DNA from 3 places in the Acidovorax radicis genome. Region 1 is predicted to be linked to each of the others. Evidence: predicted binding sites of a transcription regulator. Region 1 holds the regulator's gene; each other region holds the start of a gene.
The links. Region 1 encodes sigma-54, which starts transcription at its own class of promoters, with help from an activator protein. Its sites were predicted from a motif close to TGGCANGNAANCTGCTTT; they were not measured.

Region 2: a site for sigma-54 is predicted at 1,690-1,707, ahead of nirB (nitrite reductase large subunit NirB). Genes of this name have one in related genera too.
Region 3: a site for sigma-54 is predicted at 1,345-1,362, ahead of KI609_RS01295 (TorF family putative porin). Genes of this name have one in related genera too.

Annotation. Positions count from the first base shown of each region.
Region 1 is NZ_CP075184.1:4,577,113-4,586,756, forward strand. Features, by position in the region: gene KI609_RS20985 (THUMP domain-containing class I SAM-dependent RNA methyltransferase) at 1-103, opposite strand, end outside; gene KI609_RS20990 (acyl-CoA thioesterase) at 133-591, opposite strand; gene KI609_RS20995 (RNA polymerase factor sigma-54) at 726-2,321, opposite strand; gene lptB (LPS export ABC transporter ATP-binding protein) at 2,338-3,120, opposite strand; gene lptA (lipopolysaccharide transport periplasmic protein LptA) at 3,117-3,776, opposite strand; gene KI609_RS21010 (thiol:disulfide interchange protein DsbA/DsbL) at 4,074-4,730, opposite strand; gene KI609_RS21015 (SPOR domain-containing protein) at 4,865-5,521, opposite strand; gene argS (arginine--tRNA ligase) at 5,537-7,246, opposite strand; gene KI609_RS21025 (PsiF family protein) at 7,363-7,677, shown strand; gene KI609_RS21030 (DUF2214 family protein) at 7,810-8,256, opposite strand; gene KI609_RS21035 (dicarboxylate/amino acid:cation symporter) at 8,491-9,644, opposite strand, start outside.
Region 2 is NZ_CP075184.1:3,573,692-3,583,335, forward strand. Features, by position in the region: gene KI609_RS16350 (LacI family DNA-binding transcriptional regulator) at 1-436, shown strand, start outside; partial or broken gene KI609_RS16355 (IS5/IS1182 family transposase) at 692-826, shown strand; partial or broken gene KI609_RS16360 (PAS domain-containing protein) at 1,010-1,384, opposite strand; gene nirB (nitrite reductase large subunit NirB) at 1,883-4,327, shown strand; gene KI609_RS16370 (type IV pili methyl-accepting chemotaxis transducer N-terminal domain-containing protein) at 4,347-5,162, shown strand; gene nirD (nitrite reductase small subunit NirD) at 5,231-5,632, shown strand; gene KI609_RS16380 (nitrate reductase) at 6,501-9,347, shown strand; gene ybiB (DNA-binding protein YbiB) at 9,518-9,644, shown strand, end outside.
Region 3 is NZ_CP075184.1:293,733-303,376, reverse strand. Features, by position in the region: gene amt (ammonium transporter) at 1-91, opposite strand, end outside; gene glnK (P-II family nitrogen regulator) at 130-468, opposite strand; gene KI609_RS01295 (TorF family putative porin) at 599-1,309, opposite strand; gene KI609_RS01290 (YifB family Mg chelatase-like AAA ATPase) at 1,524-3,068, shown strand; gene KI609_RS01285 (SDR family oxidoreductase) at 3,156-3,941, opposite strand; gene KI609_RS01280 (LysR family transcriptional regulator) at 4,069-4,971, shown strand; gene KI609_RS01275 (MarR family winged helix-turn-helix transcriptional regulator) at 5,153-5,671, shown strand; gene KI609_RS01270 (amidohydrolase family protein) at 5,700-6,587, opposite strand; gene KI609_RS01265 (crotonase/enoyl-CoA hydratase family protein) at 6,747-7,532, shown strand; gene KI609_RS01260 (feruloyl-CoA synthase) at 7,676-9,553, shown strand; gene KI609_RS01255 (SDR family NAD(P)-dependent oxidoreductase) at 9,583-9,644, shown strand, end outside.

The DNA of each region.
Region 1 (9,644 bases):
TGAGCAGGTCTTGCCCCGTGAGGCCGGTGATGGCGTGTACTTCGTCGGCCAGGTAGCTCTCGACGCCGGCGGCGCAGGGGAGGAAAAGTTGGAGTTGGTTCATAAGACGGGATGCAAGGATACGCGCATCGTTCAAAGGGCGGCAGGGGTGCCGCCGGACGCCGCACGCTGCAGCAGCAATTGGTGAATGGAGTCGGGAATAGGCGCCACCTTGCGGCCGGCCCTGCCGATGAAAACGATGCCAATCTTGCCGCGCGCCACCTCGCGGCGCCGGGACTTTTCAGTCATTCGGAACACGAGATCGAAACCATAACGGTTGAAATCCGATGGGGTCATCTCCACACACATCGTCTCGCCATGAAAGCCCTCGGACTTGTACTGCGCCACGATGTCGCCCACCACAATGGACAAACCACCCACGTCGGCCTCAGGGTAACCCAGCGACTGGAAAAACCGCACGCGCGCTTCGGACACGAGGCTCAGCAGTTGCGCGTTGTCCAGATGCCCGCCTTGGTTGACGTGGCTGATGTAGATCTGCATTTCGGTGGCAAAACCGAAGTGCGAATGGAGGTCAAAAACGATGCGTGCCATGGGCGGTGTCAGAGGGAAAACGTACGGGGATACAGGGCCAGCTCGTTAGGTGCGGCACTGGCGCCACTTGGCCGAGTGCTGCGCACTTGTAACGTGCGCCGCGCCTTCATGCGCGCCGCCCTGAAAGAAATCGGCTACAGCGCCTTGCGCAGATTGGCTGGCGCAATTTTGAGCGCCTCGCGGTATTTGGCCACGGTGCGGCGCGCGCATTCAATGCCCTGCTCCTTGAGCATTTCGGCGATCTGGCTGTCGGACAATGGTTTGGTGGGGCTCTCGGCCGCCACGAACTGCTTGATGAGCGCGCGCACGGCGGTGCTCGATGCATTGCCACCGGTCTCGGTGCCCAGGCCCGATCCGAAGAAATATTTCAGCTCGTAGGTGCCAATCGGCGTGGCCATGTATTTGGCGGTGGTGACGCGGCTGATGGTGGATTCGTGCAGGCCCAACTCATCGGCAATGTCGCGCAGCACCAGGGGGCGCATGGCCAGCTCACCGTGGGTGAAAAAGTTCTTTTGCCGCTCGACGATCGCGCGCGACACACGCAAGATGGTGTCAAAGCGCTGCTGGATGTTCTTGATGAACCAGCGCGCCTCCTGCAGCCGCTGCTGCATGCCCTGATGGCCCTCGCCGCCCTTGTGGCCGCGCAGGGCGCCAGCGTAGATGTCGTGCACGCGCAGGCGCGGCATTACGTCGGGGTTGAGGCTGACGATGAAGTTGTGCTGACCATCGCGCCCATTGGCACGCCCGGCTTTGCGCACAATGACGTCGGGCACGATGATGTTGCGCTCCACATCCACGAACCTGCGCCCGGGGCGGGGCTCCAGCCGCGCGATCAGGGCCATGGCGGCGCGTGTGCGCTCCTCGCCATCGCCACACAGCTGGGTGAGGCGGCGGATGTCGCGGCGGGCCAGCATCTCCAGCGGCTGCTGGCAGATGCGCAGCGCGGTCTGCACGGTGTCGGGGTCGGCATCACCGTCGCCGTCTTCTCCGCGGGCCAATGCGTTGAGCTGCAGCGTGAGGCATTCGGCGAGGTTGCGAGCGCCCACCCCCGTGGGTTCGAGGCTTTGCAGCAGGCGCTGGGCCACGGTAAATCGGTGCACCAGCTCTTCGATCTGTGCCAGATCATCGGGACCGGCCAGGCTGATGGCGAGCTCTTCGAGTGAATCTTCAAGATAGCCGTCGTCGGTGAGCGACTCGATGAGAAACCTCAGCGCGGCGCGGTCGATCTCGGACAGGCGCAGCGCCAGCGCCTGGCGATGCAAGAAGGCCGTCAGCGACTCGTGTGAGCGGGCCAGCTCGGTGGCGTCGGCCTCGTCGCCTTCGGAGTCGTTGCGATTGCGGGCGGGCGCATCGCCGCCCCATTCGGCGTCGTTGGGAGCCATTTCCACGGTGCCGTCGCCGTTCCAGTCGGGTTCTTCAGCGCCGCCGCCTGAAGATTCAGCATCATTTTGGCCCTCAGCGCTTGTGGTGATTGCGCTAGCAGCTCCTAAATAAAGAGCATCATCGGCGCTGTAGTCGTCGGCCTGCGCAGGCGTGTCGGCCGCGTCCAGGCCAAACTCTTCGCGCGGTGCCTCTTCGTCCGTGCGGTCCAGAAAGGGGTTTTCGTCGAGCATCTGCTCGACCTCTTGCGACAGTTCAAGCGTGGACAACTGCAGCAGCCGAATGGACTGCTGGAGCTGGGGTGTCAGTGCAAGGTGCTGCGAAACGCGCAGCGAGAGACCAGGCTTCATTGCGTGAGGACCATGCTCACATGCGGAAATGTTCGCCGAGGTAAACGCGCCGCACCTCGGGGTTGTCCACGATCTCTGACGGTGTGCCCTGGGCCAGCACGCTGCCATCACTGATGATGAAGGCGTGGTCGCAAATGCCCAGCGTCTCGCGCACGTTGTGGTCAGTGATGAGCACCCCGATGCCGCGCGCCTTGAGAAAGCCGATGATGCGCTGGATCTCGATCACGGCAATGGGGTCGATACCGGCGAAGGGTTCGTCCAGCAGGATAAAACGCGGCTGCGTGGCCAGGGCGCGCGCAATCTCGACACGCCGGCGTTCGCCACCGGACAAGGCCAGCGCGGAGGAGTCGCGCAGGTGCTCCACGCGCAGTTCCTGCAGCAATGCGGTGAGGCGCTCTTCGATCACCGCACGCGCCAGAGGCTTGCCGTTGTCGTCATGCTGCAACTCCAGCACGGCGCGCACGTTCTCTTGCACCGACAGCTTTCTGAAGATGGACGCCTCTTGGGGCAGATACGACAGCCCCAGGCGAGACCGGCGGTGGATAGGCATGTCAGCCACCGAGTGCCCATCGATGCGGATGTCGCCGGCATCGCTGCGCACCAGCCCGACGATCATGTAAAACGACGTGGTCTTGCCAGCGCCGTTGGGGCCGAGCAACCCGACAACTTCGCCTTTTTGCACGACCAGCGACACGTCCTTGACCACCTTGCGGCTGCCATATGACTTGGCAAGATGCTGCACTTCCAGGCGACTGCCCGGCCGGGAGTCAGCGCCGGACACCTCAGGCCGCGCGCTCACTTGGCGCCGCCGCTGAGGCTGTTGCTCGGCCGCAACCCCGGGCCCGACGAGGGTGCTGCGGGCGAAGGGGCGGCAGCACCGGGCGGCGGATCCTTGGGCGCGAGCACTGCGCGTACGCGGCTGCCAGGGGTGGGCACATCACCGGCTGCATTGGTGGAGCGGGTACGCTGGCCGTCCACTGTAAACACGTCCGTGAGGTTGTTGTAGACGATCACGGCACCGGTGATCTCATCGCTGAGCGCGGAGCCCCGGTAGCGGCGCAATTCGGCGCGGGTGATGAAACGCACGTTGTCGGCCTTGCCGTCGTATTCGATGGTTTCGCTTTCTCCCTCGATGAACTCATCGGGGGCGCCCGGCAACGTGTCGCGCTTCTGGCGGAAAAACGCGCGTTTACCCGCTTCTGCCGTGACCACGCCGTACTGGTAACCGTCAGCGTCCTGGCGCACATCCAGCCGCGCACCGCGCAGCACGATGGAACCCTTGGTCATGACCACGCGGCCCGTGAACACGCTGGTCTGCTTGAGCTCATCGTGGCGCAGGGCATCCGCCTCGATGTTCATGGGCTTGGCGCGGTCGGCCTTTTCGGCATGGACGGCACCATGGACACCGGCCAAGGCCGTGAGCAGGAGGATCGGGAGGAGGCTGCGATTTTTCATAGGGCACGAATCTTGCAGTCATTGTAGCCACCAAGGGCACCCACCGTGCAATAAAAGCCCCCCATTCACCACAGAGCATCTTGCGTGCACAAAGCGGCAGGGGCTCGTCACCGCCGGGAGGGGTATAAAAAACAAAATGTTCCCGCGCTGAACAGCGTACCCCCGCCCGAAGGGGCCGCTTTTTTTGTTTTTTGTCTTGGAGTGGCCCGGCCACAAAAAAGCCCGCGCGAGCGAGCAGTTTTGAGGGGGTATGTAGCCGCCACAGGTTGCAACGCCTGCGTGCGGCCACTGGAACATTCAGCCTTTGCGGGCCGTCGCAGCCAAGGATTCCACCACCTGCAGCACGGTCTGCATGCTGCCCGCCATGGTGCCGTCGGTGTAGTACTTGCCCGCCACACCCATGGACGGAACGCCTTCCACCCCATAGGCATCCTGCAACTGGGAAGCGCGGCGCACCTGGTTGGACACGCTGAAGGAGTTGTAGACCTCCTTGAACTTGGCAACATCCAGGCCCTGCTTGCCGATCCAGGCAAAGATTTCATCATCCTTGGCAAGTTTTTGCTTTTCCACATGGATCGCACGGAACACTTTGACGTGGACATCGTCAAGCTTGCCCATGCCTTCGAGGGCGTAATACAACTTTTGTTGTGGCACAAAGCTGGCATTGAACGCCACAGGGACGCGGCGGATGGCCAGGTCCTTAGGGGCTGTTTTCACCCAGGCATCCAGCGTGGGTTCAAAAGCGTTGCAGTGGGGGCAGCTGTACCAGAAGAACTCGATTACATCGACCTTGCCAGCAGGCGCCTCGGGTGCCACGGGCTTGTCGAGCCGCTTGTAGTCTTTACCCTCTTTGAACTGGCGGGCCTGGGCCAACGCCGCAGGGGCCATGGGCAGCGTCAGGGCAGAAGCGGCAACCGCAGAGGCGGTAGACAAAGAAAACTCACGGCGTTTCATGAAAAAGACTCTCCTGGTTCAGTATGGGGAATGTGAGCCATGCCCACGCAAAAAGTTCAGACCTCACCAACACACGCCCGGCCCAGGCATTGACAACGCGGTGGAAGCAACCGGGCCATTGATTGGCTGGCGCGCTAGCGCTGCACGCGCACCAGCGCAGACTCTACCCCGGCAGTGACAAGTTTGTCTTTGAGCTGCTCGGCGTCGTCACGCTTGGTAAAGGGGCCTACACGCACGCGAAACACGGGCCGGCCATTTTGCTCACGCTCGCTCACACGGGCCTCCCACCCCAGCATCGCCAGCTTGGCGCGTTGCGCATCGGCGTCGGGCTGGGTGCGAAACGCACCGGCCTGCACAAAATAGTCAAACGGGTCCACATTGCCCTTGGCCGCAGCCTTGGCCACGGCCAGATCGCCCAGCGGGTCTGCGCCCGGTTTGCTCTCGGCTTTGGCGGCTTCAGGCTTGCTGGCGGCCGGCTTGGGAGCCACTGGCGCGACAGCAACGTTACCAGGCGCGGGCGCCGACGCCACACCAGCCACGGCGGGCGTGGCGGCGGGCGCTGGGGTCACGGGCCGCGCGGGGTTTTTGCCATAGAGCGGGGCGTTGGGGTCCCAGTTCTTGTTTTTCTGGGATTCCGCGGCATCCATGTCGACACCCCGGCCATTGCCCTTGTTGAGGAAGGGCACGGGCACCTTGGTCACGTAGACCGCCACGGCCAAAGCGGCTCCCAGGCCCACAATGACACCGACGATGAAGCCGATGACGGTCCCGCCTGTCTGTTGCTTTTTCATAATCTAAGTTATTGCTCACATTCTGGCTGGGGCTGAAACTCCCAGCACGGCCAAACCATTGTGCAATACCTGCGCCGTGGCGGCGACAAGGGCCAGACGCGCGCGCTTGACGATTTCATCGTCCACCAGGATGCGCTCAGCGTCGTAATAGCTGTGGTAGCTGGCGGCCAGATCGCGCAGGTAGAAAGTCACATCGTGCGGTGCTTCACCGTCGGCCGCGGCCGTGAGCATTTCGGGGTACTTGGCCAGTTGCAGCATCAGCGCCTGGGCTTGGGGGCCCTCGAGGGCCGACAGATCCACATCCTTGAGCGACGCCACATCGCCGCCACCGGCTTCTTGCCAGGCGCGCAGCACCGAGCAGATGCGCGCATGCGCGTATTGCACGTAATACACCGGGTTGTCGTTGTTCTGCGCCACGGCCAGGTCCACGTCGAAGGTGTACTCGGTATCGGGCTTGCGGCTGAGCAAAAAGAAACGCACAGCGTCCTTGCTGGTCCATTCGATCAGGTCGCGCAGCGTGACGTAGCTGCCCGCGCGCTTGCTGATCTTGACCTCTTCGCCGCCCTTGACCACGCGCACCATGGTGTGCAGCACGTAGTCGGGGTAACCCTGCGGGATGCCCACATCGGCCGCCTGCAGGCCGGCGCGCACACGGGCGATGGTGCCGTGGTGGTCGGTGCCCTGGATGTTCACCACCTTGGTAAAGCCACGCTCCCACTTGGCGATGTGGTAGGCCACGTCGGGCACGAAGTAGGTGTAGGTGCCGTCCTGCTTGCGCATGACGCGGTCCTTGTCGTCGCCGTAGTCGGTGCTCTTGAGCCACAGCGCGCCGTCCTGCTCGTAGGTCTTGCCATTGGCGATGAGCTTGTTCACCGTGGCCTCGACACGGCCGCTCGTGTACAGGCTGGACTCGAGGTAGTACTCGTCAAACTTCAGGTTGAAGGCCTGCAGGTCCTTGTCCTGCTCGTTGCGCAGGTAGGCCACGGCAAATTGGCGGATCGATTCGAGGTCTTGCACGTCGCCACTGGCGGTGAACTCGCGGTCGTCGGCCTTGACGGTCTTTTTGGCGAGGAAGTCGTTGGCGATGTCCTGGATGTAGTCGCCGTTATAGAACGCCTTGCTCGCAGGGTTCTCTGGGTCGATGGGCCAGCATTCGTCACCAGGCTTGAAGCCCTTGGCGCGCAGCTGGGTGCTGTTGGTCAGCGTCTGGATCTGCACGCCCGCGTCGTTGTAATAGAACTCGCGGTGCACCTTCCAGCCCTGGGTGGCAAAGAGATTGCAGATGGCATCGCCCAGCGCAGCCTGGCGGCCGTGGCCCACATGCAGGGGGCCCGTGGGGTTGGCCGAGACGAATTCGACCAGCACCTGCCGGCCATTGCCAGCCTGGTGGCCAAAACGCTCACCAGCGGCCAGCACCTCGCGCACCACTTCCTGCTTGGCAGCGGGCTGGAGACGGATGTTCAGAAAACCCGGCCCGGCAATGTCGATGGCCTGCACCCAGCGCGCAAAGGCAGGTGTGGCCTCCAGCGCCGCCTTGAGCTGCTCACCCAGCGCACGCGGGTTGAGCTTGAGCGGCTTGGCCAGCTGCATGGCGGCGGTGCACGCAAAGTCGCCATGGGCGGCCACCTTGGGCGATTCAAAAGCGGCGCGCGCAGCGGCGCCGGGAGACAGTTTTTCCAGCTCGCCGGCGAGCGCCGCGAGCAATTCCAGTTTGACGGAGAGCATGTGCGGATTCTACGGGTCGGCCGTCATCCGGATTCTCGTCCCAGGCGTTATGCTGTACAGCCCGTCTTGGGTGGCACTTCACCCAGGGGCTCTGTCCCACCTTGCAGGAGCATTACATGAAGAAACTGCTTTCCCTGATGACCGCGATTGGCCTGACCCTCTCCATGGCCACGGCACATGCTGCCGATGCCCCCGCCGCCGCCGCCTCCGCGCCAGCCAAGGCCCCCACCACGCAGCAAAGCAAGATGAAGACCTGCAATGCCGAAGCCACTGGCAAGAAGGGCGACGAGCGCAAGGCCTTCATGAAGGAATGCCTGTCTGCCGACAAGCCGGCAACGCAGCAAACCAAGATGAAGACCTGTAACGTGGATGCCAAGGGTAAAAAGGGCGATGAGCGCAAGGCCTTCATGAAGGAATGCCTGAGCAAGTAATCGCTCAACCCACGCATTGCTATCCCAAAGCCCGCCGGTGCAATCCGGGCGGGCTTTTTTCATTTCAAAACACGCATCGGCCGAGCCAGACAGCGTTCAGTCTGACCGGCTAACGCACGCCCATGGCAGCGCTTACCAGCCGCGGGCCCAGAAGACGGCAATCACCGCCACCACCGGCAATACGTGCGACTGGGTCATCACGAGGCGGCGCACCTTGGCGACCTCTGGCGCACCGGGCAGGGCTCCCGTGCTCAGCAGGTCGCGACGCCAGCGGCGAAAGGCGAGCGATGGAACGAAGGACAAGATGACCATGGCCAGAACGATAGTGATCTTGATGTGAAACAGCGGCTGCGAGAGGTACCACGACGCACCCTTGACCCCCCAGATGACACGCGCTATGCCGCTGCCGATCATCACCACCCCCGCCACGCCATAGATCACATCGAGCCGGGCCAAGCGCTCGACCACGGCGGCGTTGAGCCATTCGATGCGGCACAGCGCGGCCTGGCTGGACAAAAAGACCACAAAGGTCAGGATCGCCACCACGTGCAGGGCGGCCAGGATGGCTTCGAGGGTCATGAGCGTTCCTTGTAATGCCCTGTATCCATTGAAGCGCCGCTGTGAAACACGCGGATTGGCAGAGACAGGGTTGGCAGATATTGTGCTTGAACGAGCCGACCCCAGCCCTGCACCCTGCACATGCGGCGAGACGGGCTCAGCGACACTCGTCCATACCGCGGTGCCGCCTTCCCCAAAAAAAACGGTGCGTGCCCGAAGACACGCACCGCTGCGAACGCAGTCGCAGAGACGGGATCAGGCCACAGCGCGGGCCCCGGCGCCCACGGGCGCGGCGGCGATGGCGGTATGAGGGGCCGGCAGTGCATGGCCGTTCAAGGCGGCATCCAGGCGGTCGTGGTCCAGCGCGTTTTCCCAGCGCGAGACCACCACCGTCGCCACGGCGTTGCCGATGAAATTGGTGAGCGAACGGCATTCGCTCATGAAGCGGTCCACGCCCAAGATCAGAGCCATGCCGGCCACCGGCACTTCAGGCACCACAGCCAGCGTGGCGGCCAGGGTGATGAAGCCAGCGCCCGTCACACCGGCTGCGCCCTTGGAGCTGAGCATAGCCACCAGCAGCAGGGCCACCTGATGGCTCAGTGTCAGGTGGGTGTTGGTAGCCTGGGCAATGAACAGGGCAGCCAGCGTCATGTAGATGTTGGTGCCGTCCAGGTTGAACGAGTAGCCTGTGGGAACCACCAGGCCAACCACCGACTTGCTGCAACCGGCTTTTTCCATTTTTTCCATCAGCGAAGGCAGGGCCGATTCGGATGAGGACGTACCCAGCACCAGCAGCAGCTCGGCCTTGAGGTAGCGGATCAGCTTGATCACCGAGAAGCCACACAGGCGAGCCACGATGCCCAGGATCACCACAACAAAAAGGACCGAGGTGAGGTAGAACGAGCCCACCAGCCAGGCCAGATTCACCAGCGACCCGAGGCCAAACTTGCCGATGGTGAAGGCGATGGCACCAAAAGCGCCCAAGGGCGCGGCCTTCATGAGGATACCCACCAGCTTGAACACAGGCGCCGTGAGCGCTTCCAGAAAGCTCAGCACGGGCGCACCACGGTCACCGACCATGGCCAGGGCGGTGCCAAACAACACCGCCACAAACAGCACCTGCAAGATGTTGTCCCCCACAAACGGGCTCATCAGCGTCTTGGGAATGATGTCCATCGCAAACCCCACCAGCGTGAGCTCGTGCGACTTGGCCACATACGACTTCACTGCGGTTTGGTCCAGATCCGCGGGGTTGATGTTCATGCCCGCACCGGGCTGCACCACGTTGGCCACCACCAGGCCCACGATCAGGGCCAGGGTGGAGAAGAACAGGAAGTACGCCATGGCCTTGCCGAACACACGGCCCACCGTGCGCAGGTGGGTCATGCCCGCAATGCCGGTGACGATGG
Region 2 (9,644 bases), 1.0 Mb from region 1:
GCTCGACCCGCGCACCATGCAACGCGCCGAGGGCTACCGCCGTTGCCTCAGAGACGCGGGCCTGTATGACCCCAAGCTGGAGCTGCTGAGCGCGCAGCCCTCGTCCATGCGGCTGGGCGGTGAGTTGCTGGAGGAATTGCTGCGCACCCGGCCGGGCGTGGATGCCGTTTTTTTCTGCAACGACGACCTGGCCCAGGGCGGCCTGCTGGCCGCGCAGCGCATGGGCATCGCCGTGCCTGGCCAGGTGGCGATTGCAGGCTTCAACGATTTGGCGGGCAGCGACCAGATGCCCCCGCCGCTGACCACCGTGCGCACCCCCCGCGCAGCGATGGGCGAAGCCAGCGCCCGCATGCTGCTCACGCTGATGCGCGGCGAAGTGCCTGAGTGCAACTCGGTCGACCTGGGGTTTGAGCTGACGGTGCGAGCGAGCACGTGACAGGCCGGACGCGTGACCAGGGGGTGACCGATGCGTGACAACGTGGGTCGAGGTTTGTTTTGAATTGTTTGAGTGTTTCTGGCCTCTAGCGCTTATGAAATAAGCGCTAGCAGCTATCTTTTTGAGAGTCATTGCGCTTTTTGCGCTGTATGGGCCCGGCTTCCAAGCACGCCTGCCCGCGCAGGAAATCGACCCCACCAGACCGAGGCGGCGGTCCCGCCCGCGTGTCGCTGAACCACCCCTTGCGCAGTCCATTACGTGAAGGTGCGCTACCGGGGGCTCATGAAGAACACGGCGCAGATCGTCACGCTGTTTGCGCTGGGCAATCTGTGGATGGCAAGGCACAAGTTGCTGGCCTGCATGGGGCAGGTGCGCGTGCAGGGGGCGTAAAGCCTCCGATATAGGGGCAATGGCCCTCGCCAAACGCCTGCTGGGTGCGCTGCGCACGCCTCATTACTCAAAGCGAGTGCTGTTTTAGTTCAGGCATCGCTGTGACATAGCCAGAACCGATTCGTGAAGAGCTTCCCTAGAGCCATAAAACACCTAAATCAATCAAGCCCAGCCCAACACCCCTGCCTGGATCTGCTCACGCCGGGCCTCGGTGCGCACCGACATGTAGCCCGTGGGTTGGTCGCCCTGCATGAGCGGTGTGACATTGGCCATCACCCAATAGAAGCTGCCGTCCTTGCGCCGGTTTTTGACGGCGGCCGACCAGGGCAGGCCGCTGGCAATGGTCTGCCACATGTCCCGGTAGGCCTCTTCGGGCATATCGGGGTGGCGAACGATGTTGTGGGGCTGGCCCAGAAGCTCATCCCTGTCGTACCCGCTGACCTCGATGAACATCGGGTTGCAGTACAGGATGCGGCCCTTGAGATCGGTGGTGGACACCAGGGTCTGGCCTTTGGGAAACGCATATTCGTGGGTGCTGACCGGCAGATTGACGCGCATGAAACCCCCTCCATCTGAAAGATGCGCGCCATCCGGATGATGGATGCGGTAAGCCGCGCGATTGAAGCGCCCAATTGAAACGCCCAATTCATCGTAATGCTGAAAACATTCGATTACAAATAGAGAAGTCGCCAATCCACGCAAAGTGTCACCGTCGTGGTGCAAACGCCTACACACAAAGCCACCGAGCGGGCACCGCACTGATGGAGGGCGGCCAGCCGGCCCGGCGTCCAACGGCGGCCCCCTCTTGCGGCGGCGCTTTCACCCATCGTCCTGGCCCCGGCACCCAACACGGTGCAAAACACTGGCATGGCCATTGCTTATCCGCAGGCAACGACCCGAAAGGGTCACGCAACCCGCCTGTGCAACGGCGCGCAGACGGATTGCCAGGACGAAGGCGTCCCCACATGCGGTTCCGAGACTTCGGCGGCGCATCGTGCGGACGCCTTTTTTGTTTTTCGAATCGCCCAGGCGATAGAACCGACGGAGTGGCTCACGATGAAAAAACCCAAGCTGGTGATGGTAGGTAACGGCATGGCCGGTGTGCGCACGCTGGAAGAGCTGCTCAAGATGGCCCCGGATCTGTACGACATCACGGTGTTTGGGGCCGAACCCCACCCCAACTACAACCGCATCCTGCTCTCGCCCGTGCTGGCGGGCGAGCAGACGATCGACGAGATCATCCTCAACGACTGGTCGTGGTACGCCGACCACCACATCACGCTGCACACCGGCTTCACCGTGACCGATGTGGACCGCGTGCGCCGGGTGGTGAGCGCCACCAGCAAGGACGGTGACGTGATCACCGCCGAGTACGACCGCCTCATCATGGCCACGGGCTCCAACCCGTTCATCCTGCCCATCCCCGGCAAGGACCTCAAGGGCGTGCTGGCCTACCGCGACATTGCCGACACACAGGCCATGATCGACGCGGCAGCCACCTACAAACACGCCGTGGTCATCGGCGGCGGTCTGCTGGGCCTGGAGGCCGCCAACGGCCTGATGAAGCGCGGCATGCAAGTGAACGTGGTGCATGTGGGCGACTGGCTGATGGAGCGCCAGCTGGACGACGTGGCCGGCAAGATGCTGCAAAAGTCGCTGCAAGAGCGCGGCATGCAGTTCTTGATGAAAGCGCAGACCCAAGAGCTGGTGGGCAACGCCGAAGGCCGCGTGGCCAGCGTCAAGTTCAAGGACGGCACCGAGGTGCCCGCCGACCTGGTGGTGATGGCCGTGGGCATCCGCCCCAACACTCAGCTCGCCGAAAAGATGCGCCTGCACGTCAACCGCGGCATTGTCGTGAGCGACACCCTGCAGACCACCACCGACGCCCGCATCTACGCCGTGGGCGAATGCGCCGCGCACCGAGGCATTGCCTACGGCCTGGTGGCCCCGCTGTTTGAGCAAGGCAAGGTGCTGGCCAACCACCTGGCCGAGTTCGGCATCGGCCGCTACCAGGGCTCGCTCACGTCCACCAAGCTCAAGGTGACGGGCATCGATCTGTTCAGCGCAGGCGACTTCCAGGGCGGCGACCACACCGAAGAGATCGTGATGAGCGACCCCTTTGGCGGCGTGTACAAAAAGCTCGTCATCAAGGACGACAAGCTGGTGGGCGCCTGCCTGTATGGCGACACGGTGGACGGCAGCTGGTACTTCAAGCTGCTGCGCGACGGCCGCAGCGTGAGCGACATCCGCGACAAGCTGATGTTTGGCGAATCGCACCTGGGCGACACCGGCCACCAGGGCCAGAGCAAGGCCGCCGCCATGGCCGACAGCGACGAGGTCTGCGGCTGCAACGGCGTGACCAAGGGCGCCATCTGCAAGGCCATCAAGGACAAAGGCCTGTTCACGCTCGATGAAGTGCGCAAGCACACCAAGGCCAGCGCATCGTGCGGCTCGTGCACCGGGCTGGTCGAGCAGATCATCATGTTCACCGCCGGTGGCGACTACAGCGCCACCCCCAAGACCAAGGCCCTGTGCGGCTGCACCGACCACGGCCACCAGGCGGTGCGCGACGCGATCCGCGCCAACAAGCTGCTCAGCATTGGCGACGTGTTCAAGTTTATGGAGTGGAAGACGCCCAACGGCTGCGCCACCTGCCGCCCCGCCGTCAACTACTACCTGATCAGCACCTGGCCCAAGGACGCCAAGGACGACCCGCAAAGCCGCGCCATCAACGAGCGCAGCCACGCCAACATCCAGAAAGACGGCACCTACAGCGTCATCCCCCGCATGTGGGGGGGAGAGACCACGGCCGACGAGCTGCGCCGCATTGCCGATGCGGCCGACAAATACAACATCCCCACCATCAAGGTCACGGGCGGCCAGCGCATCGATTTGCTGGGCGTGAAGAAGGAGGACCTGGTCAATGTGTGGAAGGACATCGGCATGCCCAGCGGCCATGCCTATGCCAAGGCGCTGCGCACGGTCAAGACCTGCGTCGGCAGCGAATGGTGCCGCATGGGCACCCAGGACAGCACCCAGATGGGCAAAGATCTGGAGCGCGCCATGTGGCGCATGTATGCACCGCACAAGGTGAAGTTCGCAGTGTCGGGCTGCCCGCGCAACTGCGCTGAGGCCGGCATCAAGGACGTGGGCATCATCGGCGTGGACAGCGGCTGGGAGATGTATGTGGCCGGCAACGGCGGTATCAAGACCGAGGTGGCGCACTTCTTCACCAAGCTCAAAACCGCCGAGGAAGTGCTGGAGTACACCGGCGCGTTCTGCGAGCTGTACCGCCAGGAAGGCTGGTACCTGGAGCGCACCGTGCACTACGTGAGCCGCGTGGGCCTGGACTATGTGAAAAAGCGCATTCTCGAAGACCACGAAGGCCGCAAGGCGCTGTGGGAGCAGCTGCAGTTTGCGCTGGACGGCGAGCCCGACCCCTGGTTCGAGTTTGACAAGGCAGCGGTGGACACGCGCCAGTTTGTGCCCCTGGGCGCCTGACCACCACGGGAGCCACCACATGCATCGCCGCACTCTTTTGACCGCTGCAAGCTGCACCACCGCGTGGGGTGCCATGGGCTTGCTGATGCCTGCGGGCGCAGCCCACGCCCAGGTCGCCGATCTGAACGACGCCATCAACAAGGCAGGCCGCCAGCGCATGCTGAGCCAGCGCATGAGCAAGGCCTGGCTGGCACTGGCCCACAAAGCCGACACCCCGGCAGCCCGCACCGTGCTGGACCAATCCATGGCCCTTTTCGAACGCCAGTTGGGTGAGCTCAAGGCCTATGCACCGTCGGCCCCCATCCGCGACACCTATGTGAAGCTCGAAGGCGCCTGGGCCGACCACAAGGCCGCCCTGCTGGGCTCCACCCCATCGCGCGACGGCACTGCCGCCCTGCTGCAGACCGACGCCAAGGTGCTGGCCCTGGCCCACCAGGGCACGGTGCAGTACGAGGCGGCCTCGGGCAAGCCCGTGGGCAAGCTGGTCAACGTGGCAGGCCGCCAGCGCATGCTGAGCCAGCGCATGGCCAAGTTCTGCCTGTCGGCCATGCTGGGGGTGGACACCGCCACCGCCACCACCGAAATCGCCAAGGCGCGCGATGAATTCATCAGCGCCACCGAGCTGCTGCGCAACGCGCCGCAGGCCACCGCCCGCATCCGGCAAGAGCTGTTGCTGGCCGACGGCCAGTGGGTCTTTTTTGACGCCGCATTGCAGCGCCTGGGCAACGGCAGCAACACCTTCCGCCAGGTGTCTGAAGTGTTTGTAAGCAGCGAGAACCTGCTGGCCAGCATGGACCGCGTGACAGGCCTGTATGCAGCGCTGGGCAACAGCTGAAGCCAGCCTTGCGACGGCCCCCCATCCGCCCACCGACACCCCACCGAACAACACCAAGGACCATTTCCATGACCACCAACAACCCGACCCCTGAATGGAAGCTCATCTGCCGCGTGGACGACATCCCCGTGCTGGGCTCGCGCCGCGTGGCCCGCGACAAAGGCCTGGATGTGGCGGTGTTCCGCAACGATGCGGGCGGCGTGTTTGCGCTGCTGGACCGCTGCCCGCACAAGGGTGGCCCGCTGAGCCAGGGCATTGTGTTTGGCACGCAGGTGGCCTGCCCCATGCACAACTGGACGATTGGCTTGTGCGACGGGCAGGCGGCTGCGCCGGATGAGGGGTGCACGCCGAAGTTTGCGGTGAAGGTGGAGGAGGGAGCGGTGTATCTGGATGCGCTGGAGCTGGTTTCTGTGGCTACGGATTTGACGCGGCCCATCGCGGGGCCTGCGCGCAGGGCTGTGGGGGCTTGAGATGTTTCCGGGGTTGCCTTTTTTGATCGCGTGCCGTCGCTTAGGGCGGAGGCCGGGATGTCGCCCCGGCGGGCGAGCCCCTTTCTTTCGCGTCGCCGAAAGAAAGGAACCAAAGAAAGGGCGACCCTACTGTGCGCGTCCCTTCGCTGCGCTGCGGGCAACCTGCGATGCTCGGTCAGGCGGTGCGCCGCAGAACTCACTGCGCGCTGCGCGCTCCGCTCAAACAACTGCGGCAAGCCAGTGCACGAAGTGCGTGTGTCCTGCGGCACACGCACGCCCCCCCTGCCCTGCGCTTCTCGGCACACACAGAAGGGAACCCGGGGGAGCGGACATCCACACGGGCCATCGCGTTGCTCGGCCCCACCTCGCGGGCGCAAGCGCCACGCGCTGCGCAGCCTGGGCCGAGCGAAGCAATGGCCCGAATGGATGTTCGGCTGTCCCACCCCTGCTGGCTGAGCCTGCGGCGGGGCGGTTGTGGGGTGGCACGCGCGTCGGAGCGCGCGTGCTTCGTGCTCTGACTCGCCGTGGTTGTCTGAGCGGCGCTGCGCAGCAGCAAAGCGAGTTCCACGGCGCACCCCGCAACCGCCCCGACGCAGGTTTGCCCCTTCGCACAGCGAAGGGGTCGCAGACTGGGGGTCGCCTTTCTTTTGGGTACTTTTCTTTGGCGAAGCAAAGAAAAGTACCTCGCCCGCCGGGGCGACAACCCGGCTCCCGCCCTCAAACCCAGCATGCTTTCACAACCAGCACGCCCCAGCTTCGACAAGCTCAACCCGAACGGGTAGCAGGAAAACCAAACACTATCAAAACAATAGCTTCTAGCGCTTGAAAGATAAGCGCTAGAAGCCAAAAACACCAAAAAAACCACGCCATGCAAGAAACCCAATCCACCTGCCCCTACTGCGGCGTAGGCTGCGGCGTGATCATCGAATCCGAAGGCGCGCAAATCACCGGCGTGCGCGGCGACCCCACGCACCCCGCCAACTTTGGCCGCCTGTGCACCAAGGGCTCAACCCTGCACCTCACCGCTACCAGCCCCGTCACCCTGCAAACCCGCCTGCTGCACCCCCTGCACCGCGCACAGCGCAACGAGGCCGCCCTGCCCGTCAGCTGGGACGCCGCCCTCACCCTGGCCGCCGAAAAATTCGCAGCAACCATCGCCCAACACGGCCCCGACGCCGTGGGCTTCTACGTCAGCGGCCAGTTGCTCACCGAGGACTACTACGTCTTCAACAAGCTCGCCAAGGGCCTGATCGGCACCAACAACATCGACACCAATTCGCGCCTGTGCATGAGCAGCGCCGTGGCGGGCTACAAGCAGACGCTGGGCGCCGACGCCCCACCCGCCTGCTATGACGATGTGAACCACGCGCAGTGCCTGTTCATCGTGGGCAGCAATGTGGCCTGGGCGCACCCCATCCTGTTTCGCCGTATCGAAGACGCGCGCGCCGCCAACCCGGGCATGAAGGTCATCGTGGCCGACCCGCGCCGCACAGACACGGCTGGCATGGCCGACCTGTTCTTGCCCATCCAGCCGGGCAGCGACGTGATGCTGTTCAACGGCATGATGCACATCATGCTGTGGGAGGGCTGGGTCGACACCGCCTACATCGCCGCGCACACCATGGGCTTTGACGAACTCAAGGCGTTGGTGCGCGACTGCACTCCAGAGCGCGTGGCCCAGGTATGCGGCATCACCGTGGCCGACCTGACCACCGCCGCCAAGTGGTTTGCCACATCGAAAGCCACGCTCAGCCTCTATTGCCAGGGCCTGAACCAGAGCAGCAGCGGCACCGCCAAAAACGCCGCGCTCATCAACCTGCACCTGGCAACGGGCCAGATCGGCAAACCCGGCGCGGGCCCCTTCAGCCTGACCGGCCAGCCCAACGCCATGGGCGGGCGCGAGGTGGGCGGGCTGGCCAACTTGCTCAGCGCCCACCGTGACTTGGGCCTTCCCCAGCATCGCGCCGAAGTGGCCGCGCTCTGGGGCGTGGCCGATGTGCCATCCAAACCCGGCAAGACGGCGGTGGAGATGTTCCAGGCCGCTGCCGACGGCGAGATCAAGGCCCTTTGGATTGCCTGCACCAACCCCGCGCAAAGCATGCCCGACCAGGCCACCGTGCGCCGCGCGCTGCAACGCGCCGAGTTTGTGGTGGTGCAGGAGGCCTTTGCCACCGCCGCCACCTGCGCCTATGCCGACCTGCTGCTGCCCGCCACCACCTGGGGCGAAAAGACCGGCACGGTGACCAACAGCGAGCGCCGCATCTCGCGCGTGCACACTGCCGTGCCCGCACCCGGCCTGGCGCGCCACGACTGGGCCATTGCGGTGCAGTTTGCGCACCAGTTGGAGGCACGCCTGCGGCCTGGCATGCCGACGCTGTTCCCCTACACCACCGAGCATGCAGACCAAGGCGCGGAGACCGTGTGGAACGAGCACCGCGAAAGCACACGCGGGCGCGACCTGGACATCACGGGCCTGTCGTGGGAGATGCTCGAATCTGCAGGCCCCCAGCAATGGCCGCTTCCAGAGGGCGCCGCCACCGGCAAGGCCCGCCTGTACGAAGACGGCATCTTCCCCACCACCGATGGCCGCGCGCGTTTTGCCCCGCATGCATGGCAACCCACGGCCGAACAACGCGAATCGCGCTACCCCTTCAGCCTGACCACCGGCCGCCTGCGCGACCAGTGGCACGGCATGACGCGCACCGGCACGCTGGGCCGCCTGTTTGGCCATGTGGCCGAGCCCAGCCTGCAGATGCACCCGCAGGACATGGAGCGGCGCAAGCTGGCCAGCGGCGACCTGGTGCATGTGACCAGCAAGCGCGGCTCCATCGTGGTGCCCGTGCAGGCCGACAGCACGCTGGGCCTGTCGCAGGTGTTCATGGCGATGCACTGGGGCAGCGAATTCTTGAGCGGCATCTCGTCCACCGGCGAGCGGCTGGCGGGTGTGAACGCCCTCACCACCTCGGCGTTCTGCCCCACCTCCAAACAACCCGAGCTGAAACACGCGGCCGTCAAGGTGCTCAAGGCTGAACTGCCGTGGACGCTGCTGGCCATGGCCTGGTTGCCTGCTGACAGGGCATTGGCTGCGCGCGAAGCCTTGTCCGCACTCATTGCACAGTTTCCCGCCTTCCAGTTCACCAGTTGCGTGCCCTTCAGCAACAACACCCCGCTGGATGAGCCCGGCCGCGAGCGCACTGGCGTGCTGCTGCGCGCCGCCGCCCACGAGGCACCGCCCGATGCGTTGATTGACCAGATCGAAGCCCTGCTGGGCATGGCGGGTGCCGACACGCTGCGTTATGCCGACAAAAAGCGCGGCCAGCGCCGGGCCGCACGGCTGGCGCGCCAGGGCGACAACACCACGCTCGAAGGCATCGTGCTCGCAGGCGACACCAGCGCCGAAGGCTGGCTCAAGACCCTGCTGCAGGAAGAACTGCCCGCACAGACCTACGGCCGCCTGCTGCTGGTGCCCGGCGCCAAGGCCCCCGTGGCCGTGCAGTCGCGCGGCAAGCCGGTGTGCACCTGCTTGAACGTAACGGACGCCGCCATCACCGCTCAACTGGCGCACTGCCACGGCACCGACGGCGACCGCCTGGCGCAACTGCAGGGCAAGCTACGCTGCGGCACCCACTGCGGCTCGTGCGTGCCCGAGCTCAAGCGCATGGTGCGCAGCACCGGGCCGCTGGCGTCCATGCCCGTAGCGCGGGCTGCCATATAACCAAAAGTTGGCTGAATTGCTTGAAAATAGCGCACAGCCACTCCAACCCTTATCAGGACTTGTGCAATACGGCTCCAGCTAGGCATTTCGGCGCAGACAGTACATGCGTACGGCAAGCCGAAATAACGACGCTGGAGCCGTATTTCACAAGCCCAACCACAACAAAGACCATGGGTATCAGCCAGTACATCAAGGAAATCGGCCGCGGCCCCCGCGGCTCCAAGCCGCTCACGCGTGAGCAGGCAGCCGACCTGTTCGGCCAGGTGCTGGACGGCACGGTGACCGACCTGGAGATCG
Region 3 (9,644 bases), 710 kb from region 1:
TGGCGGGGCTGACCGGGGTTTGGGCCAACACAGCCGAGCCACCCGACAGCAGACTCAGCCCCAGGATAAAGGAAGCAAGCAGTTTTTTCATGGCGTTTCTTCTCTTGTTTCGTGTGATGCGGCGGGCCCTTACAGGGCTTCCTTGCCGGTTTCGCCGGTGCGGATGCGCACCACCTGCTCCAAATGGGTCACGAACACCTTGCCGTCGCCGATCTTGCCGGTGCGTGCTGCGTTTTCGATGGCCTCGATCACGCGCTCGACCAGGTCGTCCGAGATGGCGGCCTCGATCTTCACCTTGGGCAAAAAGTCCACCACGTATTCCGCGCCGCGGTATAGCTCGGTGTGGCCCTTTTGGCGGCCAAAACCCTTGACCTCGGTTACCGTGATGCCTTGCACGCCGATGTCCGAGAGCGCTTCGCGCACCTCGTCCAGCTTGAAGGGTTTGATGATGGCTGTCACCATTTTCATTGGGAAATCCTCCGGTCGGGGCGCCGCTGGCGCCCATTGAGATACGACTGACGCAAAACGGGTTCAGGCAAGACGCTTACCCTGTGGGCACGCGCTTTGTGCATCCTTGTCGGCGTCAGTCCTGCGAGATTTACAGGGTTTTGGTCAGCGTGACGATCACGCGGGACTTGTTGATGGGACCGAAAAAGTCCTTCTTGTTGGCGCCCACAACGGCACCGCCCAGCGACAGGCCCGAGCCGAAGTCATAGGCCGCGCCCACGCTGTAATCCATGTAATTCGGCGCGGTGATGTCACTCGCAAACCGGGTGAAACCCACCGAGGCCTTCAGCGTGATGCTGGGCGCCACTTCCTGCGCAAACGCAAAGTTCAGATAGCCTGTGTTGCGCCCCTTGAAGCCTGGCCCCGCGTAGGCGAAGTAGTCTTTGGACAACGTGTGCGAATACTTGGCGGTCACGGGGCCGAAGGTGGCTGCGCCATAGGCCTCGGTGGTGTTGCCGTTGCTGTTGCCGGGGTAGATGTACGTCAGCAGACCGACATCCAGATCCGCCCCACCCGCCTTGAATTTGTAGCCGCCATACAGATCGGACTCGATGGAATTGCCCGACAGCCAGTCCACGCTGGAGTTCCAGTTGCCCACGTACCAGCCGGACTCTCCGAAGGCATAGTCAAACCCGCCTTGAATCGCTGGCTTGACGGTCTTGACCTTGGAAGTGTCCTGGTCCTGGCCACGGAACTTGTAGTTCGTAGTCAGGCTGATGTTGCCAGTGAGCTGGGCGCTGGCCAGCAGGGGAAGAGCTGCGACAAGGGCAACGCCCAGGGACTTGATGATGGCGTGGGTCATGATTCCTCCGGTGGACAAAGTAGGGATGACCGCTTTAAGCATGGACCGTGCCACACTGCATGGCGACCGCTCTTCGCCTTGTTGCGCCGAGTTACAACAAACGCCGGTACAGTCAGGCAACGCGGGCCCGCCACCCAGCACCCAACTGGTGCAATGCGTTGCCGGGACGCACTAAAAGCCCATAAAACGCACCCATCTGGGGAGAAACTACTTCATGAGTCTTGCTTTGGTGCAAAGTCGCGCGCTTGTGGGGCTGCAGGCCCCTGCGGTCACCGTTGAAGTGCACCTGGCCAATGGCCTGCCCAGCTTCACCCTGGTAGGTCTCGCTGAGGTCGAGGTCAAAGAAGCCCGCGAACGCGTGCGCTCGGCGCTGCAGAACGCGGGGCTGGAGTTCCCGACCAACAAGCGCATTACCGTCAATCTCGCCCCTGCCGACCTGCCCAAGGATTCCGGCCGCTTCGACCTCCCCATTGCCTTGGGCATCCTCGCGGCCAGCGGGCAGATCGATGGCGCGCAACTGGCGGGGTATGAGTTCGCGGGCGAACTGTCGCTGTCCGGCGAATTGCGCCCCGTGCGGGGCGCGCTGGCCACCAGCCTGGCGCTGCAAACGCAGCAGATCGACGCCCAACTGGTGCTGCCGCCCGGCAGCGCCGAAGAAGCGGCCCTGGTGCCCGCCGCCCAAGTGGTGCGCGCCTGCCATCTACTGGATGTGGTGCAGGCCTTTTTGCCACCGGGCAGCGTGGCTGGTGGCGATGCCGATATCCCCAACGACGGCTGGACACGGTTGCAGGCCACCCCCATGGCGGTGAGCAACACCGGCCCCGACATGGCCGACGTCAAGGGCCAGGCCGCCGCCAAACGCGCGCTGGAGATTGCGGCGGCGGGGGGGCACAGCGTGCTCATGGCAGGCCCGCCCGGCTCGGGCAAGTCGATGCTGGCGCTGCGTTTTGCGGGGCTGCTGCCTGCCATGACGGTCGAAGAAGCACTAGAGAGCGCGGCCATCGCCAGCCTGGCCGGGCGTTTCAGCCCCGACACCTGGGGCCGCCGGCCCACCGGAACACCGCACCACACCGCCAGTGCGGTGGCGCTGGTGGGTGGCGGCTCTCCACCCCGGCCCGGCGAAATTTCGCTGGCCCACCAGGGCGTGCTTTTTCTGGATGAATTGCCGGAATTCCCCAGGGCAGCGCTGGAGGCCTTGCGCGAGCCCCTGGAGACCGGGCACATCACCATTTCGCGGGCGGCGCAGCGGGCAGAGTTTCCGGCCCGGTTTCAGATGATTGCGGCCATGAACCCCTGCCCCTGCGGCTTTCTGGGCTCGCCCCAGCGCGCCTGCCGGTGCACGCCCGACCAGGTGGCACGCTATCAGGGCAAACTCAGCGGCCCGCTGCTCGACCGCATCGACCTGCATGTGGAAGTACCCGCCCTGCCGCCCGACCAACTGGTGCAGGCACCCGCAGGCGAGGCCACGGCCACCATGCGCGAGCGGGTGGAGCGTGCGCGGGCCCTGGCCATGGCCCGCCAGGGCAAAACCAACCAGGCGCTGCAGGGCCAGGAGATCGACGACCACGTGCACCTGGACGCAGCAGCGGCCAAGTTCCTCAACGTCGCTGCAGCGCGCCTGGGCTGGTCGGCCCGCAGCACGCACCGGGCGCTGAAGGTGGCGCGCACCATCGCCGACCTGGCAGGCGCGCCCACCACCGAGGTCAGCCATGTCGCCGAGGCGGTGCAATACCGCCGTGTGTTGCGTGCGCCGGGCTGAGATCGTGAACACGTTCTGAAGGCTGCTGCAGACCCGTGCGACCGGCCTGGTGTTGCCTGCGCGCCCGTGGCGGCCCTCACCCCAGGCTCAAAGAAACATGCCACCCGACGCTTCAATGCGCTGTGCGTTGACCCAGCGTGTGGCCGGTTGCAGCAGGGCTGCCACCAGCGGGCCAATGTCTTCGGGCTGGCCCACACGGCCCAGTGCGGTGTGGGTAGCCACGTAGGCATTGAGCTCGGCGTTGTCACGCACGGCGCCGCCGCCAAAGTCGGTTTCGATGGCACCAGGGGCCACCACATTCACGGCGATGCCGCGCGGGCCCAACTCTTTGGCCAGGTAGCGGCTCAGCACCTCGATAGCGCCCTTCATGGCTGCGTAGGCGCCGTAGCCCGGCAAGGCAAAACGCGCCAGGCCCGACGAAAAATTCAGGATGCGTCCGCCATCGTTCATCAACGGCAGCAATTGCTGCGTGAGAAAAAACACCCCCTTCAGATGCACATTCACCAGCGCGTCGAACTGCGCTTCGGTGGTGTCGGTGATCGGGGCATGCACGCCCATGCCAGCGTTGTTGACCAGAAAATCAAACCGCTCGCGTTGCCAGTGGGTCTTCAGGGCCTGCGCCAGCTCGCCGGCAAACCCCTCAAAACTGCGCACGTTGCCCACGTCCAGCGGCAGGGCCACGGCACGGCGGCCCAGGCGTTCGATCTCGGCCACCACGGTTTGCGCTTCGGTGGATTGCTTCAGATAGGTCAGCACCACGTCGATGCCGCTGCGGGCGGCGGCCAGTGCCGCGCTGCGGCCCAGGCCCCGGCTGCCGCCGGTAATGAGAACGATGGAGGCCACCGGATTTGAAGAAGTGGAAGCTGATGTCATGGCTGAATCCTTGGGGGTGTCATACGCCCGGCCACCCAACGTGGCCGGAACAGATGGGCACTTTATTGACATCCATCCACCGGATAAACAGCGCAAAATTGGATTGATTGTCCAATTATTGAAAACAATGAACCCTCTCGATCAGATGCAAATCTTCGCCCGCGTGGCAGAGCTGAGCAGCTTCACACAGGCGGCGCAGGTGCTGGGCATTCCCAAAGCCAGCGCCTCCCTGGCGGTGCAGCAGCTGGAGGCCCAGCTGGGCACGCGCCTGCTGCACCGCACCACGCGGCGCGTGCAGCTCACCCAGGACGGGCAGGCCTATCACGACCGGTGCAAGGACCTGCTGGACGATGTGGACGAGCTGCAAGCCATGTTCCACCAGCCCGAGGGCACGGCGCTGCGCGGCCGGGTGCGCATTGACATGTCTACGGGCGTGGCGCGCCACATGGTGTTGCCAGCACTGCCTGAACTGCTGCAGCGCCACCCGCAGCTGGAGGTGGAAGTGAGCAGCACCGACCGCCGCGTGGACCTGGTACGCGAGGGGTTTGACTGCGTGATCCGCGTGGGCCCGGTGGCCGAACCCGGGCTGGTGGCGCGGCCACTGGGCCATGTGCGGGTGGCCACCTGCGCCAGCCCCAGCTATCTGGCCCAAAGGGGCACACCGAGCACGCTGGACGACTTGGCGCAGCACGAACTGGTGCATTACGTAAGCACCCTGGGCACCCGCTCGGCAGGGTTTGAGGTGATGGAGGGCGGCAACGCCGCCTTCTTGCCCATGGCAGGCCGCGTCACCGTGAACAGCGCCGAAGCCTATCTGGGCGCCTGCCTTGCGGGGCTGGGCCTGATCCAGGTGCCGCTCCTGGGTGCACAAGACCTGGTGGAGCAAGGCCTGCTGGTGCCCGTGCTGACCGCACACCCTCCGCCGCCCATGCCCGTCACGCTGCTGTATGCCCACCGGCGCCACCTGCCCCAGCGGGTGCGGGTGGTGATGGACTGGCTCGCCAAGGTGGTTCAGGCTCGCCTGGTGTGAAGGTGGGGTGTCGCTTCGCTCACGGAAGCTCGCCAGGCCATGACAGACGAGGTGAGGTGAAGGGGAGCGGCGAAGGAGCTACCTTTTTGATAGCTACCCGCGCTAGATCAATCTCGCCTGCAGGCCAATTTCATTAAAATCGTCGCACGGGGTGCCTCTGCACCGCCGCCCCTTCAACCCCATGGCCCCCCGCACCCGTCTATTGCCCCCCCTTCCCCTGCCCGATGCCCCAGCGTGCGCGCAACCGGATGCTGTCGCGCCTGGCCAGTCGGTGGATGCGGTCAGCACCAGTTATCTGCGTACGCTGGTGGGCTACAACGCGCGCCGTGCATCGCTGTCCATCATTGACGTGTTCATGCAGCGCATGGCGGTGTATGGGCTCAAGGTGGTGGATTTTTCGGTGCTCTCGCTGGTGGCGCACAACCCCGGCGTTACGTCACGCCAACTGTGCGCCACGCTCAACGTGCTGCCGCCCAACATGGTGGGGCTGATTGCCTCGCTGGAGCGGCGCGGCCTGATCGAGCGCCGCCCCCACCCCAGCGACGGACGCGCCATGGGGGTGCACCTCACCCCTCAAGGCGTGGAGTTGACGGCACAGGCAGAGCAGACCGCCGCGCACCTTGAGGAAGACGCCACGGCCCGCCTCACGGCCACCGAGCGCAAGACGCTAATCCGCCTGCTGCAAAAGGTCTACGACTGACCAGGCGGCCGCAGCGGGCCTGGCTGTATCAAGCGGCAGCCACCGCCTGGGGCTTGTCCAGCCCCAGCAACCGCACCGCATTGCCCTTGAGGATGCCGGGCATGACCTCGGGCTTGAAGCCTGCTTCCTGGAAGTCCTTCATCCAGCGTTCGGGCGTGATGAGCGGGTAGTCGCTGCCGAACAGGATGCGGTCTTTGAGCAGCGTGTTGGCGTACTGCACCAGCTGCTTGGGAAAGTACTTGGGGCTCCAGCCCGACAGGTCGATCCACACATTGGGCTTGTGCGTGGCCACGCTCAATGCCTCGTCCTGCCACGGAAAACTCGGGTGGGCCATCACGATCTGCATGTCGGGGAAGTCGATGGCCACATCGTCCAGGTGCATGGGGTTGCTGTACTCCAGCCGCAAGCCGCCGCCGCAGCGCATGCCGCTGCCGATACCGCTGTGGCCGGTATGAAAGATGGCGGGCATGCCGTATTCGGCAATCACTTCGTAGATGGGCCAGGCCATCTTGTCGTAGGGGTGGTAGGCCTGCACCGTGGGGTGGAACTTGAAGCCCTTGATACCGAACTCTTCGATCAGGCGGCGGGCCTCGCGTGCGCCCATCTTGCCCTTGTGCGGGTCGATGCTGGCGAAGGCCGTCATCATGTCGCTGTTGGCCTTGGCGGCCTCGGCGATCTCTTCGTTGGGGATGCGGCGGCGGCCCATCTTGGACTCGGCGTCCACGGTGAACATCACCAGGCCAATCTTCTGCTCGCGGTAGTACGCCACCGTCTCGGCAATGGTGGGGCGGCGGCCGTTCTTGAAGTACTTGTCGGCGGCGCGGTCGTATTCCTCGCCGTAGTTGTCGAACGGGTTCCAGCAGCTCACCTCGGCGTGCGTGTGGATGTCGATGGCAATCAGATTGGCGTGGTCCATGCGTGTCTCCTGGGTTGGCTTGCTTTTGCGCCGTACTGTCCGTGATTGCGCACCACAGTACATGATGCAGATCAAGGGTAAGTACTGACGAAAAACAGAGCGTACTTGCTTGAATTGATTATGAACTATAACCACAATTCAACCATCTAGAAAGCCTTCATGATCCATCCAGACATCCATTTCGAGCTGCGCGGCGACGAGCAGGAAGTTGCCGTGATCCGCCTCACGCGCAGCGCCAAGCGCAACGCGCTCAACGACGGCCTGATCCTGGCGCTGCGCGACCTGTTCGAAAAAATGCCCGGCACCGTGCGTGCCGCCGTCATTGACGGCGAGGGCCCCCACTTCTGCGCCGGGCTCGACCTGTCGGAGCTGAAAGAACGCGACGCCGGCCAGGGCCTGCACCACTCGCGCATGTGGCATGCCGCGCTGGAGCGCGTGCAGTTCGGCCCCGTGCCCGTCATCGCCGCGCTGCATGGCGCCGTGGTGGGCGGTGGGCTCGAGCTGGCCAGCGCCTGCCACATCCGCGTGGCCGATGCATCCACCTTCTACGCGCTGCCCGAGGGCTCGCGCGGCATCTTCGTGGGCGGCGGCGGTGCGGTGCGCATCCCCAAGCTCATCGGCGCCGCGCGCATGACAGACATGATGCTCACCGGCCGCGTCTACAACGCGCAAGACGGCGAGAAGGTGGGCTTTGCCCAGTACCTCGTGCCCGAAGGCCAGGCGTTTGACAAGGCCTACGAGCTGGCCGTGCGCGTGGCGCAGAACGCGCCACTGACCAACTACGCCCTGATGCACGCGCTGCCGCGCATTGCTGAGCAGCCTGCCGACCAAGGCTTCTTCACCGAAGCCATGATGGCCGCGATTGCCCAGAGCGCCCCGGAAGCCAAGTCCCGCCTGGCCGACTTCCTCGAGGGGCGCGCCGCGAAGGTGAAGCCCGCCCCCTGAGCGGCAGCGCCGCGTCCCCTCCTCTCGCTGAGCGGGGATGGGGACGACGCCCTCGCCGCCGGGCAGCCCTTGCCAGGCGCCCGCGGGCCTGGGCCGCGCCCCACTCAAACGCAGCGCACTAGAACGATTTGGAGACAAGAACAATGACTGCCGCTATATCCACCGCCCGCTACCGCCCCGTGAGCTTCGGCGTGACCCGCGTCAGCCTGCGCGACGGTGCACCGGGCGTGCGTTACCTGCAGGCCAACCTGCCCCTGGGCGCCTTTGCCCGGCGCGTGACGGACTACCTGGTGCACTGGGCCGAGGCTACGCCCGACCACAGCTTTCTGGCGCGGCGCGAGCCACTGGGCGAGGGCAAGACAGGCGACTGGCAACACGTGAACTACGCCCAGGCACTCGACGCCGCGCGCAGCATCGGCCAGGCCCTGCTGGACCGGGGCCTGAACGCCGAGCGCCCAGTGGTGGTGCTGAGCGAGAACACTGTCGAACACGCGCTGCTGGCGCTGGGCTGCATTTACGCCGGTGTGCCCTACTGCCCCGTGTCGCCCGCCTACGCCACCGTAAGCCAGGACTACGACAAGCTGCGCCACGTCATCGACACCCTCACCCCCGGCCTGGTGTTTGCCGCCGACGGCGCACGCTACGGCAAGGCCATCGCAGCCACCGTGGCGGCCGATGTCGAAGTGATCCTGGCCCAGGGCGCGCTGGAGGGCCGCAAGGCCGGCACCTTCCAGAGCCTGCGCCACACCACCGCCACCCCGGCGGTGGACGCGGCCATGCACGCCACCGGCCCCGGCACCATCGTGAAGTTCCTGTTCACCAGCGGCTCCACCAAGATGCCCAAGCCGGTCATCAACACCCAGCGCATGTGGTGCGCCAACCTGCAGCAGATCACGCTGTCGCTGCCCGTGCTGGCCGAGGCCCCGCCCGTGCTGGTGGACTGGCTGCCGTGGAACCACACCTTCGGCAGCAACCACAACTTCGGCCTCACGATGATGCATGGCGGCACGCTGTACATCGACGACGGCAAGCCCACGGCCGCACTGATTGGCGAGACCCTGCGCAACCTGCGCGAGATCGCACCCACGGTGTACTTCAACGTGCCCACCGGCTTTGAAATGATTGCCGAGGCCATGAAGACCGACGCCCAGCTGCGCGCCAACCTGCTGTCGCGCGTGCGCCTGTTCTTCTACTCGGGCGCCGGCCTGGCCCAGCCCGTGTGGGACAGCCTGCACGCCACGCAAGAGGCCGCCATTGGCGAGCGCATCGTGATGTGCACGGGCCTGGGGATGACGGAATCCGCCCCCTCGGCCATGTTCTGCAACAGCCCCGACGTGCGCTCCGGCCACATCGGCGCGCCCGTGCCCGGCATGGTGCTCAAGCTGGTGGAGGTGGACGGCAAGACCGAGGTTCGCTACCGCGGCCCCAACGTCACGCCCGGCTACTGGCGCTCCGACGCCGCCACGCGCGACGCGTTTGACGACGAAGGCTACCTGTGCACCGGCGACGCCGTGAAGTGGATTGACGAGAACAACATCCACCGGGGCCTGGCGTTTGACGGCCGCATTGCCGAGGACTTCAAGCTCTCCACCGGCACCTTCGTGAGCGTGGGCCCCATGCGCGCCAAGATCATCGTGGCGGGCGCGCCCTACATCCAGGACGTGGTGCTCACCGGCCTGAACATGAAGGAAGTCGGCGCCCTGCTGTTCCCCTCCCCCGCCTGCCGCGCCGTGGCGGAAGCTGCGGGCCTGGGCCCGGACGCCCCCTGGGCCGACGTGGTGACCCACCCCGCCGTGCGCCAGCGCATCGAGGCCGTGCTGGACGGGCTGGCCCGCGAGGCCACCGGCAGCGCCAGCCGCGTGGCCCGCGCGCTGCTGATGGCCGAGCCGCCCTCCATCGACAAGGGCGAGATCACCGACAAGGGCTCCGTCAACCAGCGTGCCGTGCTCAAGCACCGCGATGCGCTCGTCACGGCCTTGCACGACGACTCGGCACCGGGCATCCTCAAGCCCGGCGCCTGAAACCCCACCCCGAACAGGACAGACCCACCATGCAGATTCAAGGACAAGCCGCCCTCGTGACCGGCGGCGCATCGGGCCTCGGCGAGGCCAC